One region of the Paenibacillus sp. Cedars genome, then DNA from elsewhere that is predicted to be linked to it. Evidence: riboswitches for the same ligand, from Rfam matches in the RefSeq annotation. Region 1 holds a riboswitch; each other region holds the start of a gene.

The links. Region 1 has a riboswitch for ZMP and ZTP ahead of purT (phosphoribosylglycinamide formyltransferase 2). Riboswitches for the same ligand answer to the same signal wherever they lie in the genome.
Region 2: linked by a shared signal. The riboswitch ahead of B9D94_RS11420 (bifunctional 5,10-methylenetetrahydrofolate dehydrogenase/5,10-methenyltetrahydrofolate cyclohydrolase) and the one ahead of purT (phosphoribosylglycinamide formyltransferase 2) in region 1 are both predicted to bind ZMP and ZTP.
Region 3: linked by a shared signal. The riboswitch ahead of rpiB (ribose 5-phosphate isomerase B) and the one ahead of purT (phosphoribosylglycinamide formyltransferase 2) in region 1 are both predicted to bind ZMP and ZTP.

The regions. Positions count from the first base shown of each region.
Region 1 covers NZ_CP020866.1:2,306,419-2,312,379, forward strand. Annotated here, with positions in the region: gene B9D94_RS12280 (GNAT family N-acetyltransferase) at 1-20, shown strand, start outside; gene B9D94_RS12285 (hypothetical protein) at 222-677, opposite strand; gene B9D94_RS12290 (ATP-binding protein) at 705-2,144, opposite strand; gene dapA (4-hydroxy-tetrahydrodipicolinate synthase) at 2,312-3,205, opposite strand; gene B9D94_RS12300 (LysR family transcriptional regulator) at 3,317-4,192, shown strand; ZMP/ZTP riboswitch at 4,259-4,339, shown strand; gene purT (phosphoribosylglycinamide formyltransferase 2) at 4,426-5,586, shown strand; gene B9D94_RS12310 (MATE family efflux transporter) at 5,897-5,961, shown strand, end outside.
Region 2 covers NZ_CP020866.1:2,079,714-2,085,674, forward strand. Annotated here, with positions in the region: gene B9D94_RS11395 (GTP-binding protein) at 1-914, shown strand, start outside; gene B9D94_RS11400 (YolD-like family protein) at 1,160-1,411, shown strand; gene B9D94_RS11405 (CobW family GTP-binding protein) at 1,596-2,648, opposite strand; gene B9D94_RS11410 (TIGR03943 family putative permease subunit) at 2,656-3,621, opposite strand; gene B9D94_RS11415 (permease) at 3,650-4,666, opposite strand; ZMP/ZTP riboswitch at 4,822-4,901, shown strand; gene B9D94_RS11420 (bifunctional 5,10-methylenetetrahydrofolate dehydrogenase/5,10-methenyltetrahydrofolate cyclohydrolase) at 4,972-5,820, shown strand.
Region 3 covers NZ_CP020866.1:6,330,539-6,336,499, reverse strand. Annotated here, with positions in the region: gene B9D94_RS30405 (TIGR01440 family protein) at 1-347, opposite strand, end outside; gene rpiB (ribose 5-phosphate isomerase B) at 437-901, opposite strand; ZMP/ZTP riboswitch at 1,016-1,097, opposite strand; gene B9D94_RS30395 (low molecular weight protein arginine phosphatase) at 1,194-1,781, opposite strand; gene B9D94_RS30390 (manganese efflux pump MntP) at 1,836-2,399, opposite strand; gene B9D94_RS30385 (L-threonylcarbamoyladenylate synthase) at 2,569-3,606, opposite strand; gene spoIIR (stage II sporulation protein R) at 3,925-4,620, opposite strand; gene B9D94_RS30375 (FtsW/RodA/SpoVE family cell cycle protein) at 4,899-5,961, opposite strand, start outside.

The DNA.
Region 1 (5,961 bases):
AATGGGAAACCATGTCATAGTTTTTTTGCGATAATATAATATGTGCCCAATATATCTCATGATTGACAATGAGATATATTGGGCTGTTTGATTTGTATCGAAAGGTTTGCCCTGGATATGAGAATGAGTATATGACATCGTTGAAAAGCGCCATGATCATGGCAGAAGACGTGGAGATGAAGGCCAGCCCTTCGCCAGCCTCCCGGAGCGACGGACAAAAGTTATGACAGGCTGTCCAGATCAAGGGCCAGCATGTTTCGGCTCTCTTGTTCAGTGACCTTATCCAGATACAATCCTGCCGATTCTTTGGATGCCAGAGCGCGCTCCTTATCCCCTAAGACCAGATAAGCACGGGCTTCCGCTTCATACCCGTATCCGATGTAGAACGGTTCGAGACTTGCGGATGAGCCAATGGTGATGCAGCGCTTGGCATAACGCAGCGCTTGATCGCCTTGCCTCACTACCGCATACACTCTGGAGAGCTGCCAATATCCAATCGAAAGGTTGCGCTGTGTATGATCCTCGACCCGGGTCCAATGCCAGAAAGAACTGTGACACATATGAATCATGTCCTCTTCCTCTTGGGGTGTACGCTGTTTGTTCTCTAAGATATCCCACACCTGATTGAAGCAGTCCATTGCAAATTGTTTATGGGTATTTGGATTCTGATTATCCATACCGTATTCCTCCAATATTGGGTGATTTCATAAGGTGGGTAATTGAATCGTAAAGGTTGTCCCATGATCAGGCACGCTCTCCACGTTCATCGTTCCGCCGTGATTGTGAATAATGTTCTTGGTTATCATGAGACCGAGTCCCGTTCCTGTATCTTTGGTTGTGAAAAAAGGCTGTCCCAAGGATTGGATCTGCTCAGGAGTCATCCCAATCCCTTCGTCCTGCACTACAATTTGAACATTGTGGCCGCTGCGCAGCATGTCTACGGTGATGGTTCCCCCTTGATTCATCGCTTCCATCGCATTTTTCAGCAGATTGATAAAGACTTGCTTAAGCTGATTGACCTCACCCTGAACGGATATCGGGACATCCGGGTAATGAGGAATGATTTCGATATTTTTGAGTGCGGCTTGAACCTTCATCAGTGTAATAATCTGCTCCAGAATCGGCAGTACTTCGATTGGACCGCTGACATGAACCCCTTGCGGCTTGGAGAGCACCAGCAGTTCGTTGACAATCAGCTCAATGCGTTTAAGCTCCGATTCAATAATTTCAAAATATAGCTCGTTGCTGCTTTCCGAAGATCGCAGCAGCTTCACAAATCCGTTAATGGATGTTAACGGATTCCTGATTTCATGGGCGATTCCTGCGGCCAGCTGTCCAGCGGTCGTTAGCTTCTCAGACTGCATTACGCGGTCCTCTTCCATCCGCTGCTCGGTGATGTCTTTGAAGATGCCCAAGGCGGCTGTATCACCTTCATAGTGGACCATTATCGTGCAGCCGCTGACAATCTTCTCTTGCCCGTCCAGGCAGCGGATCAGATAGTTGACGCTTCCAATAACCCCATCTTTCTCATATCGCATACGGCGCTTGATCAGGTCATTATGAGACGATACATCGACCACTACATCTGTTGAAATGCCAAGAACATCACGGGGATGCGTGGCTTTTACCATTCTGAGCGCTGCGGGATTAACGTACTGGACAATACCCTTCTTGGTGATGAGTACAGAGAGGGGGAGAATCTCCAGCAGCTGCAGGAATGTATGTTCTTTCTCGATGAGTTTCTGTTCCTTCTGTTCGAGCTGCTCCATAAGCTGACGGTGCAGCGTTCGATCCTCAAGCTGTACCCAGTACGACTTGGGATTCTTCTCCGTATCCAGCTCAATCCCGGTATGTATGTTGAGGTAGAGCTTGTGCTTCTCTGGATGATGATAGGTATGTTCAAAAGGGTTTATGGATTGCTGATGATCTTGAGATGCCTTTACGTTTTGAACGATACAATTCAATAGCATGCGTATGCTTTCCGCTTGCTGCGCCCCGGCAGTTAACGCTTGCTGCGTGTAACCCAATAGATCACTTAGTGCCGTATTGGCCTTAAGTAGAGTTCCATCAAGTGAAACAATTGCCATTCCAATTACAGCTTGTTCAAAAGCAAAATCAGGATTTTGGTTGGGATAGGGCAGCACTGCAAGTCTCCTCTCAAATATCTGCAAGGATCGAAGTTACCCATATTATATGTTGGTCCCTATCTTTCATCAATCCTATTCTATTGATCTTTGGCTTTGGCTGCCCGCCATACAGAAAAGGCAAGGCAACAAATCCTCCTTGCCTTTTTCTTAGAGCAACTTACTGCTCAACGCGTGTGAAAGAACAGATTTCGCAGGACCTTTTCAAAGGATAGCTTTAGCTCCTCCGAAATGGGTGCCATCGGCAGACGAAGAGTGTCATTAGAGATGAGCCCTTGCTTGGCGAGCAGCCATTTGAGTGGAGCCGGATTAGATTCTGCGAACAGCTTCTGAATACACGGAATCAGCACTTCAAATTCCAGTTCAGACCGAAAATAGTCCCCTTGGGCAGCTAATTGATACATGCGAATGTAGGCCTCGGTATTCACGTTGGCAGACGCCAGAATCCCGCCGGAAGCGCCATGATACAGCATTTCCTGGAAGTGAATATCATCCCCGCAAAGAACAGGCTTCGTACGATTCTGTGATAATTCCTTCATTAACTCCGTACTTGAGGTACTATCCTTCATGCCAATCACACCAGGCAAATCCATGATTCTTCTTATGGCATCGACCGGCAGCCGGATACCTGTACGCGAAGGAACTTCATATAAGATAACCGGTATACCGACCTCGGACACTTGACGGAAGTGTTCCATGATCCCTTCTATTGAAGGACGGCTGTAGTAAGGTGTGACTACCAATACGGCATTGGCACCGATAAGCGCTGCCTGTTCCGTCCGTTTCACGCTGGAGACCGTATCGTTCGTTCCTGTACCGATGACAAGCGGCAATTGCCGCTTGCCCAGAATTCTCCGGGTTTCCCCTGTAAGCCGAACAACCTCCTCCCACGTAACCGTTGGCGCCTCACCGGTCGTACCGTTGATGACCAAACCCTGAATGTCATGGGTTAACAAGTTCTCTACATAACGTTGATACGAAATAAGGTCCAGCTCATAATCCTGTGAAAAGGGTGTAATGACAGGCACATAAATTCCATGCAGCTGCTGCTCATTCAACATGGCCCTTCCTCCATTTCATTGGTTGTGGTTATACTGTATCATGGCAATCAGGATCAGTGTTATCTATAATAATAGATAATTATTATCAATATTATTGATAAGGAGAGCGAGATGGAACTCATCTACCTGCAAACATTCAAGGAAGTGGCGGATCGTCAAAGTTTCACGAAAGCTGCGGAGGAGTTAGGATATGCTCAATCCAGCGTAACCACTCAGATTCAGAAGCTGGAGAAGGAATATGGCGTCAAGCTGTTTGAGCGATACGGCAAAGGTCTGCGGTTGACGAAGTCCGGAGAGGAGCTTCTGAAGTATGCAGTTCAGATGCTGGACCTGTTCCAGCAGTCGAAGGAAAAGCTGACCAAACAAGGCGGGGGCACCTTATCGATAGGGACCATCGACTCGTTAGCCGCTTATTTTCTTCCGCCGGTCGTACATCGGCTAAGACATCAATATGAGGATCTTTCCATTCGTTTGCAGCCAGATCGTGAAGACCGCATTGTGAGTAAAGTGAGGGAAGGCGAGTACGATATGGGTCTCATGCTGGAACATAACCCGTCTGATTCATCCTTAACATGGATTCGAATCAGGGAGGAACCTCTATTACTGGTCGCTCACCCGAATCATCCTCTGCATGTTCATCCCGTCATTAAGCTTGAACATCTGGCTGATGTAGAATGGATTATGACCGAGGATAGCTGCAATTATCGTATCATGCTGGAAAAGGTCCTTCGTGCCCGCGGCGTTCCCTTACGTATAGGATTGGAATTAGGCAATCCCGAAGCGATTAAGCGCTATGTCATGTCCGGTTCGGGGATTTCGCTGTTGCCCCGCATGGTAGCCGAAGCGGAAATCAAGCGGGGAGAGCTGGCTGTTCTTCCCTTTATCCATCCGGATATCCGACTGGGCATACAGATGGTGATACATCCTAAGAAATGGATCTCGCATGCGCAGAGAGATTTCATCGATATGATGATATCCAAACCCTAGAAAAAGCTCTGTCCGATGATATTGCATTTAAGGGAAAGATTAAGTATGATTTAGCTAACAATGTATAGGTTTATGTGTGACTGGCGTAGCATGGGGGACCATGAGGGAGCACATGGATGACAACGGCCGTACGCCTGGGCAGAGGTAAGGGAAGCTTATTTCCCTTACCTCTTTTATTATTCTAATGACTTCTATCATCTCTGAAACTATGAAAAAAAGGGGATATCACAACGATGTTGAAAACGAAGAAAATACTGCTGCTAGGATCAGGAGAACTGGGAAAAGAGGTTGTCATCGAGGCACAGAGACTGGGCGTTGAAACCATCGCCGTTGATCGTTATGCCGATGCTCCCGCCATGCATGTCGCCCATCGCAGTTATGTCATTGATATGCTGGATGGGGATAAGCTGCGCGAGATCATAGAGCAGGAGAAGCCGGATTTGATCGTTCCCGAGATTGAAGCACTGGCAACGTCGGAGCTTGTGAAGCTGGAGGAAGAGGGATACCGCGTTATTCCTACCGCGAGAGCCGCGAAACTGACGATGGATCGGGAAGGCATCCGCCGACTGGCGTCGGAGAAGCTGGGGCTGCCGACTGCGGGTTATCGGTTTGCCGATACGTATGAGGAGTTTGTTCAGGCTGTGCGGGAGATGGGATTTCCGTGTGTCATTAAACCGCTTATGAGCTCTTCCGGAAAAGGCCAGAGTGTCTGCCGCTCAGTAGATGAGATCGCGTCCTGCTGGAATATTGCCATGGAAGGCGGCCGGGTGCAGAACGGGAGAGTGATCATTGAGGAATTTATTACGTTTCAATCCGAGATTACACTTCTGACGGTTCGCTCTGTGAGTGGGACAAACTACTGCGCGCCAATCGGGCATATCCAGGAGAGTGGAGATTACATCGAATCCTGGCAGCCGCATAACATGTCGGAAGAGCAGATTGAGGAAGCCAAAGGTATAGCAAAGGCGATTACCGACGAGCTTGGCGGGTTCGGATTGTTTGGGGTAGAGCTGTTCTTGACCGAGAACAAAGTGTACTTCAGTGAAGTATCTCCAAGGCCGCATGATACCGGCTTGGTTACGCTTGTCACACAAAACCTGTCCGAATTTGCGCTTCATGTACGTGCCATTCTCGGGTATCCGATACCCGAGATCGAATGGATCACGCCTGGAGCCAGCCGGCCGTTGAAAGCACCGAAAGAGCTGGAACATTATACGGTTACCGGTGCTGAGCGGGCACTTGCCGTTCCGAACACTCAGCTGCGCATTTTTGGCAAGCCTGTAACCAAGGTCGGAAGACGCGTCGCGGTTGCGCTGTCCACGGCCAGCCATGTAGAAGAGGCACGTTCACGTGCAAAAAAAGCATGGGAGATGCTTGCTGTAGAAGAAGTTTAAACGCTTAAAGTGTAACCCTTCTTGCTTGTCCCTCTTGATCATGCTCTAAGGTCAACCGGCACTTCCCGGTTGGCCTATTTCTATAGGAAGCAGCCGCGAGGATCCGTTTCGCTATTGCCGTGCCGTGGTGCCGAGACGAGTATATGTAATTTAAAAATTAATAATAAATATGCAGAAATTTACGATCGTTCATGATAAGATACACAGGAATACGATGGTCCATATCCCCATAAACCGATCACTTGGGGCCTTATCACGGGATTCATTTCAACATATAAATAGAACGCTCTACAGGCATAGGAGAAATAACATGAGAGATATGACACAGGGAAGTCCGATCAAGCTGATCGTGATGTTTACGATACCGCTCTTAAT
Region 2 (5,961 bases), 230 kb from region 1:
AATCAACGGGAATAAGCGAGCCCGTGCCTGTGGCGCAGACCTTTGTCTATCCGGATGAGGTCTCGGGTGTGCAATTGTCTGACCTCGCCAGGCTGGATTGCATGGTAACGGTAGTGGACGCCAACCGATTCTGGAAAGACTTCTCTTCCGGCCAAAGCCTACTCGATCGGAAGGAAGCGCTGGGCGAAGAGGATACGCGGGAAGTAGTCGATCTGTTGATTGATCAGATTGAGATGTGTGATGTGCTGCTGTTGAATAAATGTGATCTGGTAAGCGAAGAGGAATTGACCAAGGTCGAGGGCATACTGCGCAAGCTTCAGCCAAGTGCCAGCATCATTCGTACAGTGAACGGACAGGTTTCCCCTGCGAAAATCCTGAACACCGGGCTTTTTGATTTTGAAAAAGCGAGTCAATCGCCCGGATGGATTCAGGAGCTTCAGAAGGAAGAGCATGTGCCGGAAACGGATGAATACGGCATCAGCTCATTTGTTTACCGGAGAAGAAGACCGTTCCATCCCGAGCGGCTGGCCGAATTCATGGGGGATTGGCCCGAAGAGGTCGTACGCGCCAAAGGAATCGCATGGCTGGCTGTGCGTGAGGATGTGGCTGCAAGCTTAAGTCAGGCGGGTCCCTCCATTCAGTTCGGACCGGCAGGATACTGGGTCGCTGCATTAACCGAGCAGGAGCAGCAGGAGCTGATTCAGAGCGAACCGGATATCCGGAGAAAATGGGATGGCGTCTGGGGAGATCGGATGACCGAGCTCGTGATGATTGGCATTCAGATGGAGCGGGAGCAAATCGAGCAGGACCTGGATGGATGTCTGTTAACGGACGAGGAAATGCAGCTTGAATGGTCAACATTTAACAATCCGCTGCCATGGATGGTATTAGAAGAGAATGAGTCCCTTATGTAGGACTATATTTTTTGACTGAAATTAATCGTAATGATTACGCATAAAAACAAGCCTTGATTTGATTATCAAGGCTTGTTTTTTTATTCTGCCTATCATCCGTTGAGATAAGTGATGGACTGAGCATTCTGGATCGTTTTTGATGTATAATAGGAAGAAGATTCCCAATTCATCGTTTTGATGAAAGAAATCGTTCATTCGAAATTTAATGCTGCAGCATGAACAACATAAATCAGGAGGGCAAGGATATGGCCAAGGCAAAAGTACCAAAGAGACCTACTAGAGATGAGTTTGTACTTGAAGAGCTCGGCAATCAACTTACAGAAGCTTACCAAGAGGAATCTGTGATTGTATTAACGGTATGGGGATGGGAAGAGACGGTTCGCGGACAAATCGATCAAATGGACTCCCGAACAGGGAAGGTACATATGAAACATAATGGTGAGGTTACTAAAATTTCATTTATGGACATCATGGAAGTGAATTATCCCCGGGACTAAATTATGATTCTATCGGAATTACGCATGTGTTTAAACTACCAGTTTCACCGTAAGGGGTGTCTCATAAGATCTTAGATCTTGTGAGATGCCCCTTTTCCTGCTGGAAGATGCTCCATGTATGAAACGTTCCTCCCATCGCGGTTGCACTCACATCTCTTGGGATTATTTCCACATGATTTTCACTTTACTGCACCACGCCGCTCAGTAAGTCCTCCCATTCCTGTACGATGCGCGTTTTATCCAGACGATGGCCGATGAGTGTGAGATATCCGCGCTGCAGCCGCAGGGTGCTTGGTTGGCATTCCAGCTGTGAACCCGCCCACTGAACAAGTGTGGGGCCAGTCGAGAGCTGAATATAGCCTTTGGCTCGTATCAGGCTGGACCTGCGCGCGGTCAAAAAGGCTTCGATCACGCTTATGCGAAGCGGGATAGGGGTTGGCGCGGATAACGTTAAGGTATCCAGACCCGAGAAGGAGGGATTTGTCTGCTCTGACTCCACTCCATGTTGATGGCGGTGATTCGCGAATATTGGGGCTCCCTGGGGATGAGGCTCATGTTTGAGGGCCTCTTCACTCCATGGTGTGTCTTGAATTTGATCTGTGAGAACATCCGCTGGCCGTGAGAATTCACGAAACACTTCCAGCTCATCTATAAGGCTGTAATCGGTCACGGACAGGCTTGCGGCCGTGTTTATTTTTCGTATGGAAGTGATGACCTTGTTGAGATGTTTCTCTTCGCATTCACCCGCTTTGTTAAGGATGATAATATCCGCGAAGCTGATTTGTCCCCGTAGGGTACGGACCAGTTCGCGGCTGGATGCGAAGAAGCTGTTGTATTCCAGAAATTTTCTGCCGTCGGCCAAAGCGATTTTGCGCTGGATCGATATGCGATCCACAAGTGACGGATCCTGCAGATCCTCAAGAATCTGCTCAGGGTTCGCGACTCCGGTGGTCTCAATAAATATGAGATCAGGCTTCTGATCTAACAGGGTGTTCAGAGCTTGCCCAAGCTCGCTTCGTTTGGTGCAGCAGATGCAGCCGTCAAGCAGCTTCTCGATCGGAAGATCCGGCATTTCGCCGGATATGATAGCCCCATCCACGTCCTGATCGCCCATCTCGTTCATCAATACGGCTGTCTTCCACTGCTGCTTGGCGGCATAATCCAGCAGTCTGAGCAGCAGCGTTGTTTTGCCGCTTCCCAAAAAACCGCTAATCATAATTACAGGCACTTTGCTCATCGGTTCCTTACCTCCCGGTATCTTTAATATTGGAATACAGTTCATCAAACTCCGCCACGGAGTCCGCATTTGTAAAAATGTACGGGGATGCCGGCTGCTCAATCGGTTGAATTTTTTCGGCTTGCACTTGAAGAGTTTCCTCACCATTTAGGGTACTCACCTGGATCGTGCCATCGATCTGAACCCATGTGTCATTGTCAAAAGACGAAGCATTCGCGCCGCGGACAATAATGCCAAACGGGATGGCGTCAGCGGTGCAGCACATGACAAGGAATCGGCTGACGGCAAACGTGTCTTCTAACATATGTTTATCCCGATGGACGAAACCTTGGACTGTAATGGATTTTCCTTGAAACTGCTGTTTATACATATCGATGGCACCGACGGTCTCCGAGAAAATGTCAGGTTCAACCGAAATGACGGAAAGCGTATATAAACGCTTGGCGAGCTCTGCGAATTCCACGCTGTAGATGTCCTTGGCATTAAACAGCTCCTGCTGCGAGGCGTCTTGGGTCGCCGATTGATCAGCAGATAGAGAGTGGTTATTTGTCTCAGAGGATGCAGAGGCGTTCTGGTCCTCGGCCTTACGGCGGACATCCGGGTTCGGATAGGTGTAGATCATGCCTTTTTTGGAAGCCATGTCGCTTCCAAGAGCTTGATTCGGCAGAAGCTGGCCGAACAGCAGCGGTACTGCGAACAACCCGTAGACGGTCATGTTTTTGACAAAGCCGTTAGGCAGGGGATGCTCGCAATCACACACCTCTCCGGTATCACCCCCAAGAGCGTGCCACAGCATACCGAATGCAATGAATAGAAGCGGGACCGGACAGAGCAGCAGCAGGGTCTGCATGTGTGGAGCCAGGTAATAATGAAGAGACTCTGTAGCATTCAGATGCATGATATAGAAGGCAAGAGCTGCAATGAGCAGCGACCGAAGCACATAATGGCCCCGTATAGCCAAGCTGGAAATCATCGTTTACATCAGCCTCCTCCCCAATAAGCTAACCTCGAAACAGAGCATCAACGGCTATAGAGCCGATAAAGACCAGCGTGATAACCAGCAGGCTTAGACCGATTACGAATTTGGTCTTGAACGTAGCGGACAGCATAAGCAAGCTTTTGAAATCCAGCATCGGGCCGAGAACAAGAAAGGAAACCAGTGGACCGACCGAAAAGCTGTGCGTGAACGCAGACGCGACAAAGGCATCCGAAGTCGAGCAGAGCGACAATATAAACGCAAACCCCATCATGAACAGATATGAGGCGGCAGGACCGTTTCCTAATGCCAACAATTCATCCCTTGGAATGAAGGATTGGATACAGGCGGTCAAGAACGCGCCAAGAACCAGATACTTGGTCATTTCAATTAATTCGTCTCCGGCGTGAACAAACATGCTTCTCCATGTTTTAGGGTGCTCATGCATTTTCCGTCCCCCATTGACGGAGCCCTGTTCGGTAAACTCCTGAAAGGATCGCTTGAGCGGATTATGTTTGGAGAATACATATACGATTAAACCTACCGTCACGGCAACGGCCAATGCTAGTCCCATCCGGCCGATCACCACTTCGGGATGCGAGCGGAAGGCCATGATGGTTGCGGCGAACACGACCGGATTCAGTATGGGGCCGCTGAGGATAAAGGTGACTGCGATGTAGGCAGGCATCCCTTTTAACATCAACCTTCGGACGACCGGTATCATCCCGCATTCACATATGGGAAGCACGATGCCCAGCATGGAAGCAAACAAAACGCCGATGAGCGGATTTTTGGGTATAAGTCGGCGCACCCATTGCTCTTTTACAAACATTTGCAGAAGGGACGAGAGCAGCACGCCTAGCAAAACAAAAGGTAGCGCCTCAAGGAAGATGCCAGTAAAAATGGTTTTGACCTGCTGCATGTCAAGGATTTCGACGAGCCTGGAACCAGAACCATTTTGCAGCCATATCGTTAAGACCGGAATCACGAAGACAAGCGGCAGGATGAAGGGCAGCATTTTAAATACAACGGGATGTTTCATCAAGTCCTCCTGAAGCGAAATGTTCTTAGCACATTCTATGCTTGGACAATCGGCAACATACGTGTTTTTAATAATTTAATCAAAAAGATTACGATTTGGAACGGGCGTATCATCCTGGTAGCGTGAAGTCCAAAGTCATGGTATATTAAAAAAAGTTATCTATGTGTTACTGGCGTAACTTGGGTCACCAAGAGGGAGCACATAGGATCATATGCCGTACGCCTGGGCAAGAGGTAAGGAGACAGAGATGTCGCCTTGCCTCTTTATGTTTATTACAATAACAATGGCGAAGGAGCGGATGTGCAATGAGTAAGGAACCTCTGATTTTGGATGGAAAGCTGGTATCCGACGATATCAAGGCCAAGCTGGCCGTGAAGGTGCAGGAGCTTAAGGAGAAAGGGGTAACCCCTTGCCTGGCAACGATATTGGTAGGAGAAGATCCGGCTTCGGCAACCTATGTGCGAATGAAGGGAAATGCCTGTGAGCGGCTTGGAATTATATCCAAAAAAGTGGTGCTAGACGAGTCGACAACAACGGAGGAACTGATGGCTGCCATTCAAGAGCTGAATGAGGATCCCAATGTTCACGGCATTCTGCTGCAGCATCCGGTACCCCATCATATCGATGAACGAGCGGCTTTTGATACCATCCGTATTGAAAAAGATGTGGACGGGGTCACCACGCTTGGGTTCTCGCAAAATGCGTTTGGTTTTGCCGACTATCCTTCCTGTACGCCTGCGGCGATACTTGCGATTATGGATTATTACAACCTGCCGATTGAAGGGAAACATGCCGTCATTGTTGGACGCAGTCCGATTCTCGGCAAGCCGGTATCGATGATGCTGCTGAATCGCAATGCTACGGTTACGATCTGTCATTCGAGAACGAAGGATCTCGCCAATATTGTCTCGCAGGCGGATATTGTTGTTGCTGCCGTAGGCAAACCCAATTTTATTCAAGGGAACTGGATCAAGCCGGGGGCCGTTGTATTGGATGCAGGCTATAACAAAGGGAATATCGGTGACTGCGATTATGAAGCTTGCGCGAAGGCTGCTTCCGCGATTACGCCGGTACCTGCCGGCGTGGGTCCTGTTACGATTGCTACGCTGCTGAAGCATACCGTAGAATCGGCTGAGCGAACCGTGCAAGTCTAAGGGGAAAGCCATAGACCATCTGCATGTTAAGTAAAGGGGAACCAAGAATAATCCCCTTCGAATCGCTTTATCCACGCCAAAGTTTGGATCTTAGAGAGGTATGGCTATAAAATGATAGGCCCTAGGCCTGCAATTTCACGG
Region 3 (5,961 bases), 2.4 Mb from region 1:
GCCGCCGAAGCCATAGATCCGCCTGCTCCCAGTATGGGAACAGCCGCCACTTCCGTCAAGCGCAGCCGCTCAAGCAGATCGCGCTCCATGACAAGTGCACGGTTCAAATGCTCACAGCATTGATAAGCCACAGCAAAACCGAACTCCGCTTGAACTTCGGCGATGCCTTGGAGAAGCTGCTGCGCAGTCTCAAGCGCGCCGCCTGTACCGATCCGGCGGCCGACCACTTCGCTGGTGCTGGCCCCGATGACCAGAACTTTACCCGGGCCCAAAACAGCCGCTTCGGCCAGTTCGCGGACAATGCCCGCTGTCTGTTCATTCAAGGAAATCTTAGAGATGTCCGTCATGTCACAGTCCTCCCGATGTTTTTTTCACAGAAGCACTTCATTCCCTCATCACGATAAGCCGCGATGAATAACATACTGATCGACACGAACTATCGCAATCCGTTCTTCAGGTAACGCTCCTCGATGGCTTTGATCTTGTTCACTCGGCCGACATGGCGTTCGCCTTGGCTGAAATCCGTTGTCAGCCATGCGCTTACGATCTCTGCTGCAAGTCCGGGACCGACTACGCGTTCACCCAGTGCAATCACATTGCTGTCATTATGTTCGCGCGTCGCTTTTGCCGAGAACACATCATGGGTCAGCGCGCAGCGGATACCGGGCACCTTGTTGGCCGCGATACTCATGCCAATCCCTGTACCACAGATCAGAATCCCGCGATCCGCTTCACCCGAGACCACCTTCTCGCACACCGGAAGCGCATAATCGGGATAATCCACAGAATCGGAGCAGCCGCAGCCAAGATCCTCCACCTCATGTCCCAGACCCCGAATGACCTCCACGATCTCCTCTTTCAGACGAATGCCGGCATGATCCGTACCCAATGCGATTTTCATCTATGAAAAACCCCCTCGTATGTTCGCTTTTGCGTTTTAGCTTGTTCCATTATAACTCAAATTCCGCGCAAAAGACGAAAAAAGAGCAGTCGGCGCACGTGTTGTGCTCCAAATGCTCTTTGCCCAGGCGACCGGCCGTATATTCCGATGCTCCATCGTGGTTTCATCCACTTCGTCGCCAGTTACACCGGATCCTTTGTTTTTCACCTTCATCTTAAATCAATACGGGGTGAAAGGCAAGCGGCTTTTTAGCCCAATTATACGCTCGCTTCTAAACACAAAAGGGGTCGCCCTATTTATGCCGCTCGGACTCCAGCTTGTCCAGCAATCGGAATAACGCCGTCCGAATCTCGGCCGCTGTCGCTTCGTATTCTTCCCGCGAACCGCCGAACGGATCGGAAATATCAAAGCTCGGAATGCGCTGACGCAGCTCAATCAGGCGTTCCCGATCGCTGTCACTTACATCCCTTCCGAGAGATCGGGCCAGCTCCAGCGTTGCATACAGGCTATCCTGCTCCTGCAGATCTTCGAGCACCCTGCGGTCATCCTCAACGAATTCCTTCAGCGTGTGCATCTTGTCTGCCGCATGCGGAAACTGACGAATGGCATACTGCTTATGCGACTGGGTCAACGTAAGAATCAGATCTGCCCACGCTACCAGTTGCGCCGTCAGAGGTTTGGACACCAAGCGGTCCTGGATATCCTGATCACGAAGTATCGATTCCGCGTGATGGGACACCGGCATTCCATCCACGGCCGATACACCTGCCGAACGAATCTCCAGCGGAGTTCCTCGCTGCTTGGACAGCTTGCGCAGCATCCCTTCAGCCATTGGACTGCGGCAAGTATTTCCCGTGCAAACAAACAGTATATTTTTCACAGTCCCGTTCCTCCTGTTAGTAGGTTCTTTGGGGATATTGTATCAAATATTGCGTTAAATGATAAACATGATGCCGAAGATGACCAAAATGAGTCCTCCGAGCATCTCGCCATACTCCCCCAGCTTATCGCTTACCTGGCGACCCAGCAGCAAGCCGAGAATCGACATCAAGCCGCCCACGATACCGAAAGAGACCACAATCAACCAAACATCATCCACGAACATGCCAAGCGAAACCCCCACCGAGAACGAATCGATGCTGACGCTGAGGGAAAACAGCAGCATGGCCAAAAAGGCGGTTGGATGAATTCGCTGGCCTTCTCCGCCACGCAAGGCATTATAAATCATATGTCCACCCAGCAGGAGCAGCAGCCCACCGGCTGCAAGCCCTGTAACGTGGCCCAATAATATTCCTACATAATGGCCGGCAAATAAACCCAGCAGGGGCATTAACATATGAAACAGCGCAATCATGAAACTAATGCCCAGCATATAGCCAAGGCGCATGCCGCTTCTCATCCCGACTCCGATTCCAAGCGAAAATGCGTCTAGCCCGAGTGCAACCGCCATCAGCAGAATCGCCGCAAGCTGTCCCGATTGGACAGACGCCTCCAACATGCTCATTCCCCCAAGTCCCATGGTCTTGTACACCATATGCGGACAAGGGTTAAATGATTCCAAAACCGTTTATTCGACTGGGGAATCCCGGCAAAGCCTCCCCTTCCTCTTGCATATTACGAGAAAGGATTGAGAGAATCACTCACAAACTGGTGCCAGGACTTGGAGTTCAATCCACATTGATGATGTGATGTCCCGCGGCCTTCAGCAGCCGGTTCATGACGGCTGCGCCAACGCCCCGATCCGGGCACGCTTCGGCCAGGATGAAGGTCGCGCCTTCGTCATCGAAGTGACGAAGGCCGGCGTACAGCCGGCGGGCCGCTTCCTCCGGCGCGGCCAGGCTGCCGAGCGAGACGGCAACGTCCGCGCGGTAGTGGCCGATGTGCTCGTCGAACGACAGCACACCGGTCACTTCTCCGCGCCGGGCGGCCGCCTCAAGCTCGGCCGCAATGCGTGCCGACACGGCGTCGGCACGCGGGCCCTGCACCACGCACATCGCACCCTTCGGTGCGTAGTGCGTGTACTTCATGCCCGGCGAGCGCGGCGCCGGGCCTTCCGCCTCCCCGGCGGCGCGCTGCAGCGCCGGGTCGAGGCGCACGCTTGCCGCTACGGCGGCAAGCTGCTCGGCCGTGACGCCGCCGGGGCGGAGCACCGTCACGGCGCCATCCTCGCCGACCTGCACAACGGTCGACTCGACGCCCACCCCGGCAGGGCCGCCGTCAAGCACGCCGTCAATGTAACCGGCGAGATCTGCCAGCACATGGCTGGCTAGCGTCGGGCTCGGCCGGCCCGAGCGGTTGGCGCTCGGTGCAGCAAGCGGACGCCCTGCAGCGCTGATCAGGGCAAGCGCAACGCTGTGATCAGGCATCCGCACAGCAACGGTATCCAGACCAGCGGTTACACGCGGTGACACAGCGTCCCGCTTCACGGGTAGTACCAGCGACAAAGGTCCGGGCCAAAAGGAGTCCATCAGCGCCCTTTCCGTTTCGTTCACATGCTGGACCAAACCCTCAAGCTGCGCAAGCTCCGAAATATGGACAATCAACGGATTGTCCGCCGGACGCCCCTTCGCAGCAAAGATGCGCTCCACCGCTTCGGTATTGCCCGCATCGGCACCGAGGCCATACACCGTTTCGGTCGGAAACGCCACCGTGCCGCCCTGGGCCAACACCAACCCGGCTTCCTGAAGCTCCGGCTCCGCCGCCATTTTCAAGCTCTCCTGGAAGAGCGAGGTTGGTACATGCCAAACCTTGGTTGTTGTCTCTGAATTATGGATGCCGCCATTCCGCTGTCCTTGTTGCAATCCGTCATTTCCGTTCTGTTCCATACCTACCCCAAGCTTTCTGTATATAAAATATATAAACATCAAATTCCGTTTTGCGCTTACTTCAAAAATAAAAAGTGCTTTGGTTCTTCAGTCCCGTGCCAGTTCCATTCGAAACCAGTCGCGCCAAAGAGAAAGCACTCTTCTATACTAAAGTTTATCATACACCGTCAGGATTGAACATCAATCCGCTCCTAATCCTTAAAACAGGCTCGCCACCCAATTCCAAATCCCCAGAAACATATCCCACAGAAAGAACCGAACTTCAGGTTTACTATCGCCTGCATTCTTCGGAGTTTCCTCCTGAGGCGTTTCGCCAGCGTCGGCAGAAGCCGTTTGGACACCCGTGTCAACGGATTGTGCCGCAGCATCCCCGCTGCCGCCATCAATGAAGCAGAGCGGCGGGAACAAAACACACCACCAGTTTTGGCCTTGGCCTTCGCCTAAAGTGATCCGCAGCGCATCATAGTCGCCGGCCGGATAGACCGTTCCCCCGTACAGCTTGGTTGGGAACGGCACTACGCCAAGCTCCACTTGATAACTGTAGGTAATGCCTCTTTTTCTCAATTCTTCCCCTACCAGCTGACGGATTTCCGGAAGATGCTGACGGGTTACTTCTTTGGCATCTTCAAGGCTCTGCGGATTCTCCAGCTGAAGAACCCAGAGCTGCATTTGCTCAACGACCGCGTCACGAATCTCTCGTTTCACGAGCTGATCGGACGGGTTATCTGAATTCGCGAGAATGCGAAGTCGAATCGATTCCTGGGGGATTGGACCGCCAACAACGGATGCATCAATCTGCTGTCCTTCCCACGTCATGATAACCATAAACATACAGGATAAGAGCACAACCATTTTCTTCACAATAATACGGAGGGTCTCACTATAATTCTTCATCTATGCCAGCCGCCTCTCTCAAACGAATAATCTATGATGCTATCAGTATGTCCGGCTGAGAGAGTTATAAACGTGGACTCTAGCAATTTGTTGGAAAAATCATAGATTCGCACAAATCAGGTTGCAAAAAAATAAAGATGCCCTCCCTAGGAACAGGGAACAGCATCTTTCGTTTTAGAGGGATATGGGTGTTCAGTGGGATTTCAAGATAATGGACATGGCCTATCTCAGATTAACTTGCGATACGCCATGATCATGTGACTCCTCATCCAAACAGACTATGCCTGCTTAGGCGAAGCCGGACGGTAAGCGTGGGGATCGGGCATATCTTCCTCCACTTCCTGCCCATGCAGTTTCACACTCATGGCTACCCCCAGACTGGCCATGCTGATGACGAGCGAGGTCCCCCCATAACTGATGAAAGGAAGTGTAATCCCGGTCAGTGGCATTAAACCGATGAACATCCCGATATTCTCGAAAATTTGGTACAAGAACATGGCAACGATCCCTATGATAAGAAACGGCCCGGCACGTTCTCGGGATTCAAGCGAAATCAGGATCAGCCGGTGGATCAATATGAAATACAACAGCAGCAGCACCGATGAGCCAATAAAACCGAATTCCTCGGCAATCTGTACAAAAATCGAATCCGAATACGCATACGGCACTCTGCCGGACTGGATCGACGACCCCTGCATATACCCCTCACCGCTCATGCCGCCTGAGGCAATAGCCAGCTTCGCGTTATTGGTATGATAACTTGCCTTTGCAGTTGCCTTCTCCGGGTATAGCCATGGATCGATCCGCTCCACCCAGTGGGGCTTAAGTATTTTTGATTCAAGCAGTTCATCATGATAATGAATGTAGGCCTGCGCTCCGCCGAAGGCTAATCCCGCCACAAGTGCAAGACCGATTAGCGCATGGGAGAACTTCACATTCCCGATCCAGAGCAAACCCAGCAGGATGATCACATAACTTAGCGCATTCCCCAGGTCATTCTGAGCCATGACAAGCACAAAAGGTATGAACGCCAAGAGCCCAATCGGGATAATATCCTTCCAGAAGGACAGCAGCGGTTTGTTTTTGCGCACCAATACATAGGACAGGAAAATAATAAGGACCAGCTTGAACAATTCGGCAGGCTGAATGCTTAATCCCCCAATATAAATCCAGCCCTGGGCACCGTTGATATCCTTTCCGATGAACATAACGAGGACCAGTACGGCCAAACCGCCCAAGTAAATATATTTGGCATATTTAATCAACAACCGGTAATCCAGCAGGCTTATGCCGAAAAAGGCAATGAAGCCGACAATGTAAAAAGCAATCATGCGGATATGA